4 regions of the Paenibacillus sp. P32E genome follow, and region 2 is predicted to be linked to each of the others. Evidence: riboswitches for the same ligand, from Rfam matches in the RefSeq annotation. Region 2 holds a riboswitch; each other region holds the start of a gene.
The links. A riboswitch is a leader RNA that binds a small molecule or an ion and turns the genes downstream of it on or off. The one in region 2 is predicted to bind cyclic di-GMP.
Positions count from the first base shown of each region.

Region 1: it holds a riboswitch for cyclic di-GMP, as region 2 does, so the genes downstream of both, A3848_RS25115 (thiamine pyrophosphate-binding protein) here and A3848_RS31395 (anti-repressor SinI family protein) in region 2, are expected to answer to the same signal.
Region 3: it holds a riboswitch for cyclic di-GMP, as region 2 does, so the genes downstream of both, A3848_RS31140 (glycosyl hydrolase) here and A3848_RS31395 (anti-repressor SinI family protein) in region 2, are expected to answer to the same signal.
Region 4: it holds a riboswitch for cyclic di-GMP, as region 2 does, so the genes downstream of both, A3848_RS31855 (choice-of-anchor A family protein) here and A3848_RS31395 (anti-repressor SinI family protein) in region 2, are expected to answer to the same signal.

Region 1 covers NZ_LVYY01000046.1:113,851-117,025, forward strand. Annotated here, with positions in the region: gene A3848_RS25115 (thiamine pyrophosphate-binding protein) at 1-1,229, opposite strand, end outside; cyclic di-GMP riboswitch class I at 1,368-1,461, opposite strand; gene A3848_RS25120 (methyl-accepting chemotaxis protein) at 1,960-3,175, opposite strand, start outside.
Region 2 covers NZ_LVYY01000024.1:81,928-85,102, forward strand. Annotated here, with positions in the region: gene A3848_RS20165 (2-oxoglutarate dehydrogenase E1 component) at 1-1,377, opposite strand, end outside; cyclic di-GMP riboswitch class I at 1,815-1,908, shown strand; gene A3848_RS31395 (anti-repressor SinI family protein) at 1,937-2,092, shown strand; gene A3848_RS20175 (helix-turn-helix domain-containing protein) at 2,186-2,518, opposite strand; gene A3848_RS20180 (TasA family protein) at 2,915-3,175, opposite strand, start outside.
Region 3 covers NZ_LVYY01000001.1:274,963-278,137, forward strand. Annotated here, with positions in the region: gene A3848_RS00930 (sugar phosphate nucleotidyltransferase) at 1-1,132, shown strand, start outside; cyclic di-GMP riboswitch class I at 1,345-1,425, shown strand; gene A3848_RS31140 (glycosyl hydrolase) at 1,439-3,175, shown strand, end outside.
Region 4 covers NZ_LVYY01000024.1:187,040-190,214, reverse strand. Annotated here, with positions in the region: gene A3848_RS31855 (choice-of-anchor A family protein) at 1-1,676, opposite strand, end outside; cyclic di-GMP riboswitch class I at 1,759-1,849, opposite strand; gene A3848_RS20625 (ASCH domain-containing protein) at 2,966-3,175, opposite strand, start outside.

The DNA of each region.
Region 1 (3,175 bases), on a different contig from region 2:
CCAATAGCCATGCCAATGGAGTTGCCCATACAGGCAAAATAAGCATCAAAGACAAAACTACCCGGTTTTTTCACGTTGTACCATTTCACGGCGTTGAAGCCATGGCTGCCGTCATCTACAAAAACGGTGTTGTTGTAAGGAATCAAATCGCTCAAGGTGCTCATGACCGAAGCTAGTGACAGCTTGGAGAGAACAGGCAACTCTTCCGCATAATGAACATCGGTTTCTGTTATATGTTTCTTTATAGCAGCTGTATCTATATTCTTTAGATAAAAAGCCAAATTGTCCCGTAAATCCCCGCCTATAGCGATGGTCTGTGAAGATAAAATTTTACCTACGAAGGTAGGGTCTACGTCAAATTGGATAAGTGTTTTCGGGTGATTTTCAGCCTTTAGATTGCAGATGGTCATGTCACTCAGACGTGATCCAAGCACAATGAACAAATCACTGCGGTTCAATAAATCATCACCATGCTTGCAGCCGCCAACACCAATTGGTCCATGATACAACGGGTGATCCCAAGGGATCGCACCTTTTCCTCCCGGTGAAGTAACGACAGGGATGTTAAAAGTTTCAGCCAGCTGAATGAGCTCTTGGTGTGCAATAGAACGGTTAACCCCTTTGCCGGCAATAATAAGAGGATGGCTGGAGGCATTAATAGCTGAAATCACACGTTCGAAATTAGCAGTGCTTACGAGATGTTCACGCTCAGGAATCACTATCCGGCATTCTTCCAGCATTTCCGTCTGCACATCAAACGGGATACATAAATGGACCGGCCCGCGCTGTCCGCCCAAAGCAATAGAAATAGCATGGTTAAATAAGGTGCTGAAATGATCACCTCGCTCCACCAGTTTACTGAAGAGTGTAGCCGGTCTGAACATGTCCGCCAGGTCAGCCAGATATGACGAAGAATCCTGGCACTGGGGAATTCCCAGCTCCTTAATAGATTGATGACCTGTAATGAACAGCACAGGCAGGTTGTTCGCTTTAGCATGTGCTGCAGCAGTAAGAAGATTGGTTCCGCCTGGACCTGAAGTCCCAAAAGCTACACCCAGCCTGCCGGTTTTGAGAGCATAGCCTGCTGCTTCGAACCCGGAGCTGGACTCATGTCTGCCAGGAATAAATTCAATCCCGTAATCGACCATCTTAAGAACTACGGGACAAATAGACTTGCCGATGATACCAAAGGAATGTGTTACGCCGAGGTTTCGTAGTGCCTCAGCCATATAATCTGCGACTGTTTTCAGATAATCCACCCACCCAATGTTTTTTTTTAGCAGAAATAGAAAACCTGCACTCACGAGAGTACAGGTCGGCTGCAATGAATAACCGTATAGAACGAGGTTTCCCCAGAGCTTCGGTTGTTCAGCAACCTGGCTGTCATGGTCCCATAAAAATGAGACTGTAGATCCATGGCTTTGCGTCATTCCCTTTCGGTGAATTTTGCCGTTATGATGTATTGGAAAAAATGCATATTTTTACTTTACAATATATTTCTAGCTCCTCTCTTGTCAATATATTTGTGCTGAAAAGCTCAGTTTTTGACGAAATTAACGAACAATGTCAATTGCAAGAAATGGTCCAGTTGAGTTGGAAAACAGGGCGAATCCAAAAAAAATTTAATGCAAAAAAGTCTTAATAATACAAATTGTGAAGAAACATTGAAACAGAAATATATCAGGTATATTGAACTATTCCTTTGTATGGAAATGGATGATTTGATTGGAATAATGGGGTGTACCCATTATTTATCTGGATTAATAAGGCTAATGAACGAAACACCCTTCAGATCCAATTGAATTCATTTTATTATTTCCATTAAAAATAGCGGAGAGAAGTGCAAAAGAAATAACGGTACTTGCTGCTGCCAAAAAACTGAATTTTCATAAAATAACATTGATTATTTTGTGAACAAAAAAAGACCGCTTCATATGAAACGGTCTATGAAAATGGAGATTAAAATTTGAAAATATGGATCGTTTTCTGGAGTTGGAATACTGCTTGCGTCATTTTCTCTGTTTCTTCAGCAACAGACTGCAGGGCATTTATTTGTTCGTTCATTGCTGCGGATACCTCTTGGGTTCCGGCCGCAGTTTCTTCTGTAATCGCAGAGATATTTTCGATAGCTCCAGAAATTTTTAACGCGCTCTCCAGCATGAGATCACTCTCAGACGAGAAAGAAGCAATTTGCTCGGTGATGTACTGAACGCTTTGCACAATCTGGGCGAAAATATTCGCGGTTTCAATGATCATTTCATTTTGAACTTGGACGACTTCCTCATTGATGGCAATATTCTCAATCGCTTCCTTGATATCGTTCTCAATACTGCGTACCAGACCGAATACTTCTTTGGTGGAGGCTGTAGATTCCTCAGCAAGCTTGCGGACTTCCTGGGCTACAACAGCGAAACCACGACCATGTTCACCGGCGCGTGCTGCTTCGATCGATGCATTGAGTGAGAGCAGGTTGGTCTGCTCGGCGATTTCTGTAATGGTTTTGGTGATCATCGTGATCCCCCGGGCATTATGTGATAGTGCTTCAATCGTATCGGCGACCTTCTGGGTAGCTTGTATATTCTTGCGCATGCCTTCTGCTTGAGTATCAACGGATTGGCGGCCTTTCTCAACTAATTCTAGCGTATGTATGGAACGTCTGTTCATTTCTTTGGTAGAGCTTGTGTAATTCGAAACCTTGGTTTCAATGTCTTTGATGGAATCGGTCATATCGGCGATGTCCACGGATATTTCATTTGCGCCGAGAGCCAGTTCATTGGAAGAGGAGGAGACCTGCGCCATTACGATTTTCAGATTCTGATTTTTGTCCTCGATTCCGCGGCTGGCATCCATGACATGGCGGGTAATCTGAGACGCTTCGGTTAGTATTTTCTTCAGCTTATCGATCATTGTATTGAAGGAGCGGCTGACTTCCCCCATGGAACCGTTCTCATCTGCCCGGGTTGTAAAGTCACCTTTGGCAATCGTATGGGTTACGTTAGAGATATCATCGAATGAAGATGTAAGCGTTCTCTCAATGAAGCGTGCGAGTGGGAAGGTCAGTGCAGCCAATACCGCAACCATTATAATGCCGATAATCATCTTGCCCATCACTACAAGTGTGATTAGTACAGGGACAGCGAATAAAGCGGCAACCAAGTAACAACCGGCTCTAATT
Region 2 (3,175 bases):
AATCAGATCGATCACGAAATCCTTCTTAAATTGATTGCGGTAGGCGCTAGCCAGGCGGACAGCGGAGATGCAGGCCTCCGGATCATCGGCATTGACGTGAACCACAGGGATTTCATAGCCTTTGGCAAGGTCACTGGCATAATGGGTGGAACGGGAATCTTCACTTTCGGTAGTGAATCCGATCCGGTTATTGACGATAATATGCACCGTACCGCCGTTGGAGTACCCTTTGAGCTTGCCGATGTTGAGCGTTTCCGCAACAATTCCTTCGCCCGGAAAAGCGGCATCCCCGTGCATCAGTACAGCCATGGCCTTGTTCGTGTCGAGCTGCGGCAAACCCGGGGAATTCCGGTCTTCCTGAGCTGCACGTGTAAAGCCTTCAACGACAGGGTTGACGAATTCCAGATGGCTCGGGTTATTGGCCAGTGTAATACGGGTACGGACGGTCTCGCCCTCGCGCACGGCGCGGTCAGCACCCAAATGGTATTTCACGTCGCCGGTCCAGCCGTAGTTAATGCCCATGGAGCCTTCGGAAGGGAAAAGCTCCTTGTTCGGAGAATGATGGAATTCCGAGAAAATAATATCATAGGGCTTCCCGAGAATATGAGCCAGTACATTCAGACGTCCGCGGTGGGCCATGCCCATCAGGATATGCTCTGCACCATCATGCGCGGCGGCACGGACAATCTCGTCCAGCATGGGCACCAGCGCGTCATTGCCTTCCAGGCTGAAGCGTTTTTGGCCGACAAAGGTCTTATGCAGGAAGGTCTCGAACTGCTCTACCTGGATCAGACGGTTCAGCAGCTCCTTGCGCTCGGTATTGTTCAGCGGCGCGGGAGAGCTTGTAGACTCCGCCTGACCGTTCAGCCAGCGAAGCTCCTGTTCGTCATGCACATGTCCGAATTCGTAGGCGATAGTCTGCGTATATGCCTGACGCATCCGGTGAACGGCATCCCATGCGGTATGAACATCCGGCGGCGCATTCTCCCAGATCAGCGAGGCAGGCAAGGCAATCAGATCTTCGCGGGTCAAGTCATAGGTTTCATAATCCAGCCATTTCGCCATAGGGCTGTTAACCTGCTCCAGCGGATCGATATTGGCGGCCATATGGCCATATATACGAATATTGGCGATTAGCTTGGAAGCTCGTACGGCCTTTCTCAGCCACTCGGTGTCTCCCGAAAGGGCCGGCTGCGGAGCCTGAACGGCATCCGGAGCGAGCGGAGGAGGGCCGGAAACGGTAAACAAATCGCGGTAATGATGTTCTACGGATGAAGGATCATGAACAAATTGCTCATATTTCTCTTGAATGTAGCCCAGATTGGGGCCGTGATACTTACTCCAAATGGATTCGTTATAGGGCTCTTTAACTGCCATGAATACATCCTCCTAACGGATGAACTCCACGTGCGGCATGAGGCTTGGGCGCCCAGTGGAGCTGCGATGGTTGCGGTTTCATTCCTCATCTTATTGTGCTACTTTCAAGGCGTGTAATCAATTCATACTTTCGGGGAATCCGTTCGCAAAACGGCATGATTCAGTCCTTAAATGATGAAAAACGGATATCGGTTACCTGAAGCTGGATGTGAACAGGGTGATGCGGTAATAATTACCCATGGATGCCACCGAAGGCTTCATGAACAGTTCCTAAAGTCATATCTATTGGACAAATCCCAGCAAAAAAAACTGTTCTTTTGCACTACTTGTCATAAAAAATTTCCATAAATCGACACACTTTTCTTGTGAGAACTTATATAATGTTATTGCGGATAACGGTTTCATTGTTTTCTAACCAGATCCTTTCATGTAAAGGATCCAGTAAAGGGTAAACCTGCTGAAAGGCAGGGACACAAAGTCTCGGGTCTAATGTAGAAAGGCTTCAACTACTACGACGGCCGGACTGCCTGGGGACGCAAAAATTCTAGGAGGAGATATCTTGGATAAGTCCAACCAGGGGAATGACGGAGAACTGCTGATGGGTGATCTGGATCTAGAATGGGTGTATTTGCTGATGTCGGCGAAGAAAGCAGGCATCGGGGCAGATGAAATCCGCCAGTTTTTAAGTGAAAAGACAACGTTGCAGGTAATGTAGGGCGTTTACTTTGCGGGAATACATACAGAAAAGGGCACAGCGCCAGACGCTGTGCCCTTTTCTGTATCGCTGGAGCCTTAGGACAACCGCCCGTTATTGATCCTTTTGCTCCAGCCGCCATTTTTGATAATCGAGGAATTCTTTGAATTCCCGTTTGCTTATGCCGGAAGCCATGGCTTCTTGAACGAGCCGGAACCATTCGCCATCTAGTGCGGATTCGTCAGTCTCTGAGGGCTCGCCATAGAGCAGGCTGTGGATAGACACCTGGAGCGCATCGGCGATTTTTTCGATGAATTGAATAGAGGGGTTGGATTGGATATTTCTTTCTACATTGCTTAAGTATGATTTTGCCACATCTGACTTGTCCGCTAATTCGGATAAGGACCAGCCTTTTTCCAGACGGAGTTGGTGGATGCGACTTCCCATATTATCCGGCACGATTACAACGCCCCTCCGTACTTATTGTTAAAATATAAGGATTTAACTGTTCTATGCCATCAATCATCCTTATATTTCTCGCTGAAACGGCTATTTGAAGGCGATACGTAGTGTTGCTGCTTCGGAAGCATAAGCTTGTAAAAGACGACGTAGCCGTTTCCAATTGAAATATAAGAATGTATATGCTTGACGCTATACATTGTACTTCTATTTATGGAGAAACGGATACCGCCTCTTTCGGAGGACGGCGAAGCCGTTTCTTTTTATCAGTATAACAAATTTCCGTAAAATGGACAAAAATCAATCGTTACAAAGAAAAAACAGCCTAATCTGCTCCGGCTCCGGAATCAGGGTAGGCTGCTTCAGAATGCAGTCCGTTATGAATTAATAATCTTTTTTAGGGCCTTGTTTGGCCTCGAAGTTCCAAGTCAGCTTCAGCTTATCCTTTTGGAAATAGTTCTGTGCTTCACCATTGTCAACGAATTCGAACTTGACTGTAAAGCTGTCGCTGCTCTGAGCTTTGATACCGTCGGCTTCCGTCCAGATTTGATCCAGACCGGTATTGTTTACAAGATCGGGGGTTTGGCTCTTCAGGGCATCCAGTGTGGTTTCGTATACGACAACCTCCGGTGTGAGAATAGTACC
Region 3 (3,175 bases), on a different contig from region 2:
GGAGCCGGAACGCCGGGATACCTTCCCTGCCATCGCTTTGACTGCAGCTTATCTGTATTCCGTGGCAGGAGTGTCTCCCAGCGAGACAGTGGCCATTTTGCCGGTCGATCCTTATGTGGAGGCATCATTTTTTGACACCGTCGTCCAGCTTGAAGCAACGATGGAACAAAGCGGCGCAAACCTGGCGCTGATGGGGGTTGTTCCTGAGCTGGCTTCCGAGAAATACGGCTATATTATTCCTACCAGTGACGAGGCAGCGGCAAGCGGCTATCTGCAGGTGAGCCATTTCCAGGAGAAGCCGGACCGTGTACAGGCTGAAGAACTGATCAGCAAGGGCGCGTTGTGGAACTGCGGAGTATTTGCATTCCGTTTGGGTTATTTGCTGGATATTTTGCAGCGTAAAGGTCTGCCTTTGAACTATGAGGAGCTGCAGAAGCAATATAAATTGCTGGCTTCCATCAGTTTTGACTACGAAGTGGTAGAAAAAGAGGAGAAGATCGTCGTTCAGCCTTACGCCGGTTTCTGGAAGGATCTTGGCACCTGGAATACCCTCACAGAAGAAATGAGCAGCAACCACGTGGGTAAAGGGTTCGTGACTGCCGATTCTGAAGGAACCTGCCTGATCAACGAACTGGATATTCCGATTACAGTCATCGGTGCGAAAGATTTAATCATCGCAGCCAGCCCGGATGGCATTCTGGTCACTCACAAAGCCGAAAGCCCGCGGATTAAGGAAGTGCTGAAGTCTTTTGAACAAAGACCCATGTACGAGGAACGCCGCTGGGGCCACTATAAGGTTATTGATTATGTGAAATATGATGAGGGCAACGAGGTGCTGACCAAGCGGATTTTCATAGCCGAAGGTAAAAACATCAGCTACCAGCTGCATCACAAACGCAGTGAAATCTGGACGATTGTCAGCGGGGAAGCCAGCATTGTGCTGAATGAGAAGATGCATAATGTGAAAGCGGGAGATGTAGTGCGCATACCGGAAGGCACAAAACATGCAATCCTGGCGCTAACCGATGTAGAGTTCATTGAGGTGCAGACCGGTTCAGAGCTGGTGGAAGAGGATAATATCCGCATCACACTGGACTGGAAGGATATTGCTCTTCATCAATTCATTTCTTAAAATAGGAACGCTAATTGCGTTGTAAAATTCGACTGAATCGTCCCGGTTGATGTATAGGATGGGCCTAAACCTAGGGCTAAATCATCTATTTACCCAATTGTGTCAAATCCAAAACAGGTATTAAGAACCATTTATTAAGAAAAATTCATTAATGCTCTAAACTAAAAAATTAATAGAGACGATACTTACGGTAAGAGGGATAAATCCTTCCAAAACGAAAAAGGCAAACCTAATCGAAAGATAGGGACGCAAAGCTATAGGGCCTTCGAAAGAGTGGCAGCCTAGCTACCGAAAGGAAGATGAATTTTGACAACTTACCGTAATTCGCGTCTGCTGTGCACCATTGTAACTATTGCCCTGTTGTTGACCGTTGTACCACTGGGTTTGGGGGCTGCGCCTTCCACCGCAGCTGCTTCGAGTTCTTCAGCACCGGTTAATCCGGATGCTTCAGCTGAAGCTGTCAAGCTGCTTGACAATCTGTACTCCATTTCCGGAAAAGGCATTATCACAGGCCAGCATGACTACCTGGAGAGCCCGGATGAGTTCAGCAACAAACTGAAGGGAACCAGCGGACAGTTCGCTGCCCTCCATGGCTTCGAGCTTGGTGTGATCAGCGGCCAGTCGGAAAGTACTGCAGCAACTCAGCGCAAAAATGTAGTGAACAGTGCGATCAACTGGTATAAAAATGGCGGCATCGTCGCTATGACCTTCCATGAGCAACTGCCAGGGACTTCTTATCTGTGGTCCAATGTGCAGAAGACACTCAGCCAAGAGGACTTCAATAAGTATGTAACACCTGGAACAGCCCAATACAACAGCCTCATCGCCGATCTGGACAAAGTGGCGGTTTCACTCAAAAGCTTGCGGGACGCGGGCGTTCCTGTACTTTGGAGACCTTACCATGAAATGAACGGCAACTGGTTCTGGTGGGGGAAGAAGAACAATTTTGCGGAACTTTGGAATATTATGTATGACCGCTTTGTGGGCGTTCATCAATTAAACAACCTGCTGTGGGTATGGAACCCGAATGCTCCCAATGCCTGGTCTGATCCATATGAACTGACCTATCCGGGAGCGGATAAGGTAGACATCCTTGCAGCAGATATATATAACAATGATTATATGAACAAGTATTATGACGACCTGTTGAGTCTCGCCAACGGCAAACCCATTGCTATCGGTGAAAATGGTGAAATGCCAAGTACAGCCAAGCTCCAGCTTTCCCAGAGAAAATGGGTATACATGATGAACTGGGGAAAAATGCTCTATGAGAATAACAGTACAGATACCATCAAAAATTTCATGAGTGACAGCTATACAGTATCGCTTAATGAATATAAAGCGGAGGTAGTGCAGACACCTGCTCCGACTGCCACACCAACGGCAACGCCAACTGCCACACCGACTGCAAAGCCGACTGCAACGCCGACTGCCACAGCAACGCCAACGCCAACTGCTACGCCAGTACCTTTACCCACAGCAACGGTAAAGCCAATAACCACTCCGGCGTCCGGTGATAATGTACAAACGCCTGTTGTGAATGGCCTTCACGGAGAGTATTACAATAACATGACGCTTTCAGGCACACCTGCAAAGGTACGTGACGACGCGCTGCTTAATTTCAACTGGCGTCAAGGCTCACCGGACAGCTCCATAAAGGTAGATGGGGTCTCGGCCCGCTGGACAGGGAAAATCAAGCCTTTATACAGCGAGACCTACCAGATTATCACTACTTCTGACGATGGTATCCGTGTCTGGATTAACGGCACAGCCGTAATCGACAGCTGGACCAAGCAGAGCGGAACTGAACGTATCGGAAGTATCGCTATGACGGCTGGACAGCTCTATGATATCAGAGTGGAATATTATGAGAATGCAGGCGATGCCAACATCCGTCTGATGTGGCAAAGCGCAAGCCAGGTCAAAGCGACCGTCCCAACAAGCGCATTGTTTGTAAATACGTCAGCAGCCAGCGTTAGCAAAACCTCGTTGGCGCTTGTAGAAGCACCAACGCCGGTGCCAACACCGACACCAACGCCGGTG
Region 4 (3,175 bases), 110 kb from region 2:
GCGCTTGGTGTTGGTGACGTCGACGCGCTCGGCGTTGGTGACGTCGATGTGCTTGGTATTGGTGACGTCGACGTGCTCGGCGTTGGCGACGTCGATGCGCTTGGTGTTGGTGACGCGCTTGGTGGCGCTGTCGGCGTTGGCGTTGCCGATGCACTTGGTGTTGGTGACGCGCTTGGTGTTGGTGACGCGCTTGGTGGCGCTGTCGGCGTTGCCGATGCACTTGGTGTTGGTGACGTCGACGCGCTCGGCGTTGGTGACGCGCTTGGTGTTGGTGACGTCGACGCGCTCGGCGTTGGTGATGTTGATGCGCTCGGCGTTGGTGACGTCGATGTGCTCGGCGTTGGTGACGCGCTTGGTGGCGCTGTCGGCGTTGGCGTTGCCGATGCACTCGGCGTTGGTGATGTCGATGCGCTTGGTGTTGGCGACGCGCTTGGCGGCGCTGTCGGCGTTGGCGTTGCCGATGCGCTTGGTGTTGGTGACGTCGACGCGCTCGGCGTTGGCGTTGCCGATGCACTCGGCGTTGGTGATGTCGATGCGCTCGGTGTTGGTGACGCGCTTGGTGGCGCTGTCGGCGTTGGCGACGTCGATGCGCTCGGCGTTGGCGACGTCGATGCGCTTGGTGTTGGTGACGTCGATGCGCTTGGCGTTGGTGACGTCGATGCGCTTGGCGTTGGCGATGTCGATGCGCTTGGTGTTGGTGACGTCGATGCGCTCGGTGTTGGTGATGTCGATGCGCTCGGCGTTGGCGATGTCGATGCGCTTGGTGTTGGTGATGTCGATGCGCTTGGTGTTGGTGACGTCGATGCGCTTGGTGTTGGTGTTGGCTTTATAGGTGGTTCCGACCCGTCATATGGATAGTGGTGCATCTGCACATAACCACTGAAAGCTTTTGCGATTAGAGTGCCGTGAAGTTCTGCATGATCATAAAAGACGCTGGCATGAGGAGCCAGTATGGTGCCTTCAATGGTTGTATTCCCAATATTCAAAGAAGCAGCTTCATAGAAATTGAACAGTACCTTACGGGGTTTGCCTCCCCAGAATTGAAAATTAGGAATCTTCACTGAGCTTCCGCTCACATTAATAACCACGGTGGCATCACCAGTTATATTGAACTGCAAGCCATTGGCATCAGCTAAATCTGCAGCGGCTAGATGAATGACATTATAGGAATCCGGAGCGTTAATGGTGATCTTCCCGTATTCTTTTACAAAAGGCTGTGTCTGCGGCAAAGCGGCTAGTTCATCCGAACGTTGTATCAAAAACTGTTCCTCGGCTGCAAAATCAATCGGGGTTCCCTTCCGGGGAGTTTCCTTAAGGTCTGCACGTGTGTTGGTTATACTGCCGCCATATACTGCTGCGCCATATATTGTACCGTCTGTTAGACTGAGATTCTTGCCTGCAACCAGCACATCCCCGCCAGGCGCATCCTTGGATACACCGTATCCTTGCAAAGTAATATTCCCTTCAGCCGCAAGCCTTCCATGAATCTGATCATAAGATTGCGTGAAATCCCCAAATATAAATGCGTTAAAATTGCCGGCAACGCCCAAAACAGGTGTAGGGGTATACGGCATATTGGCCGCTGCGCTAACGTTCCATCCCCAGGTAATCGTACTGCCCAATACCAACACCCCTGCCAGTAGCAGAGCTGCTGCCTTCTGTGTTCTTTTTTTCAATCGCATGCACCTCCTAGTAACTTATTCTATGATTTCGCCAAAAACATATAACAACAAAAAAACCGCCACGAAGGGTTAGCTTCACGGCGGCCGGACGATCATAGCCCCTGCTTGCGGGCATTAGATTCCTGACTTTGCGTCCTGTCCTTTCGAACAGTTTGCGTTTATACATGATGGTGTGTAATTTGGCGATTCTTATGTAGTCTATGACAATTGTTACTTTTGAACTAGTTCCATTTTATCCCTCAGATACCCCTATTGTCAATCTATTCCTTTAGTATTTTCCCAAGTGCTTGGCATACACAGATTATGGACAACCCCTTTATACATAAGGGATTATAGCTTTCACACACCATAGCTTCACTCTGGGATACGAATAGCATCAGATCTAAGAGTTACTCTTAAACGTCCCAAACCTGTATTTTATCCGTAATTTAAAATATTAAAAAATAGTATTTTTGAACTATACGAGTACTATTCTGCATACTTGCAATATAACAAAAGAACTGCCACGGAAACAACCGTAAGCAGTTCTTGATCCACCTCTATGTATGCTATATGCGCTCTCGTAATCAGACAATGCGAATATAGCTGATTGGTATGTTACAGCAGTTGAATCCAGCCAATCATCGACATCCATAACGGAATGCTCAAAAATAGACCAAATACCAAACCACGGCGGAGACTTCCTTCATGACTCATCATCATTCTCCTCTTTGGGGTGCTTTATTTTCTTACGCTTTAATCTTTAATATTTCAATTTTAATATATAATAATTCTTCGGATTTTATTGTGAAAAATATCACATTTATTCCTCTTGTATAAAAATACTTAGGGTCATCCAAACAAAATAAAAAAACGGGCCTCGCCATGGGAGTTGGCAGGACCCTGTAAGCTATCTATAAACACTGGGGAGTGTCTGGTACATTCAATATATATCCTTAACCTGAAAACAAGCTTATAATTACATAAAGATTACATTAAAAGCTTCCAATAGCCCAGGGTTCCGAAAAAAACGACCAGTGCCACGGGAAAGATAATTTTCCGGCTCGCCTTATCCTCGAACGAAAAATACAAACACAGCATACAAAGCCACGCAATAAGGAGACTTCCCATTTCCTATGCATACGCCCTTTCTTATCATCCTGATGATCACGCGGGGTTCACTTGGCTGCACCAACGGCCTTATAAGAAGATTACCCGCGAGTCAGCCGGTTCATACCCAATAATGGCTTGGGCTGCTAAATAAATTTTCCGATTATGCCAAAAGGTTGTACAGCCCCAGCGGGTCACTGCTCTCCCTCCAGCACAGGGTGTTCCCAGAAGCTCAGCCTGCCTTTTGCGGGAATCGGATGGGCAAGCGCCGTTACCTCTTCCAGCTTCCAGGCATAGCGCCCTTGTGAATAATCGCCAAAAGCAAATTCATTGCCACCCGGCCAGCCCGCTCCGGCATCCTCATTCGTCACCTGGTAGCAGTCGGCCAGACGGCTTGTAGCGAT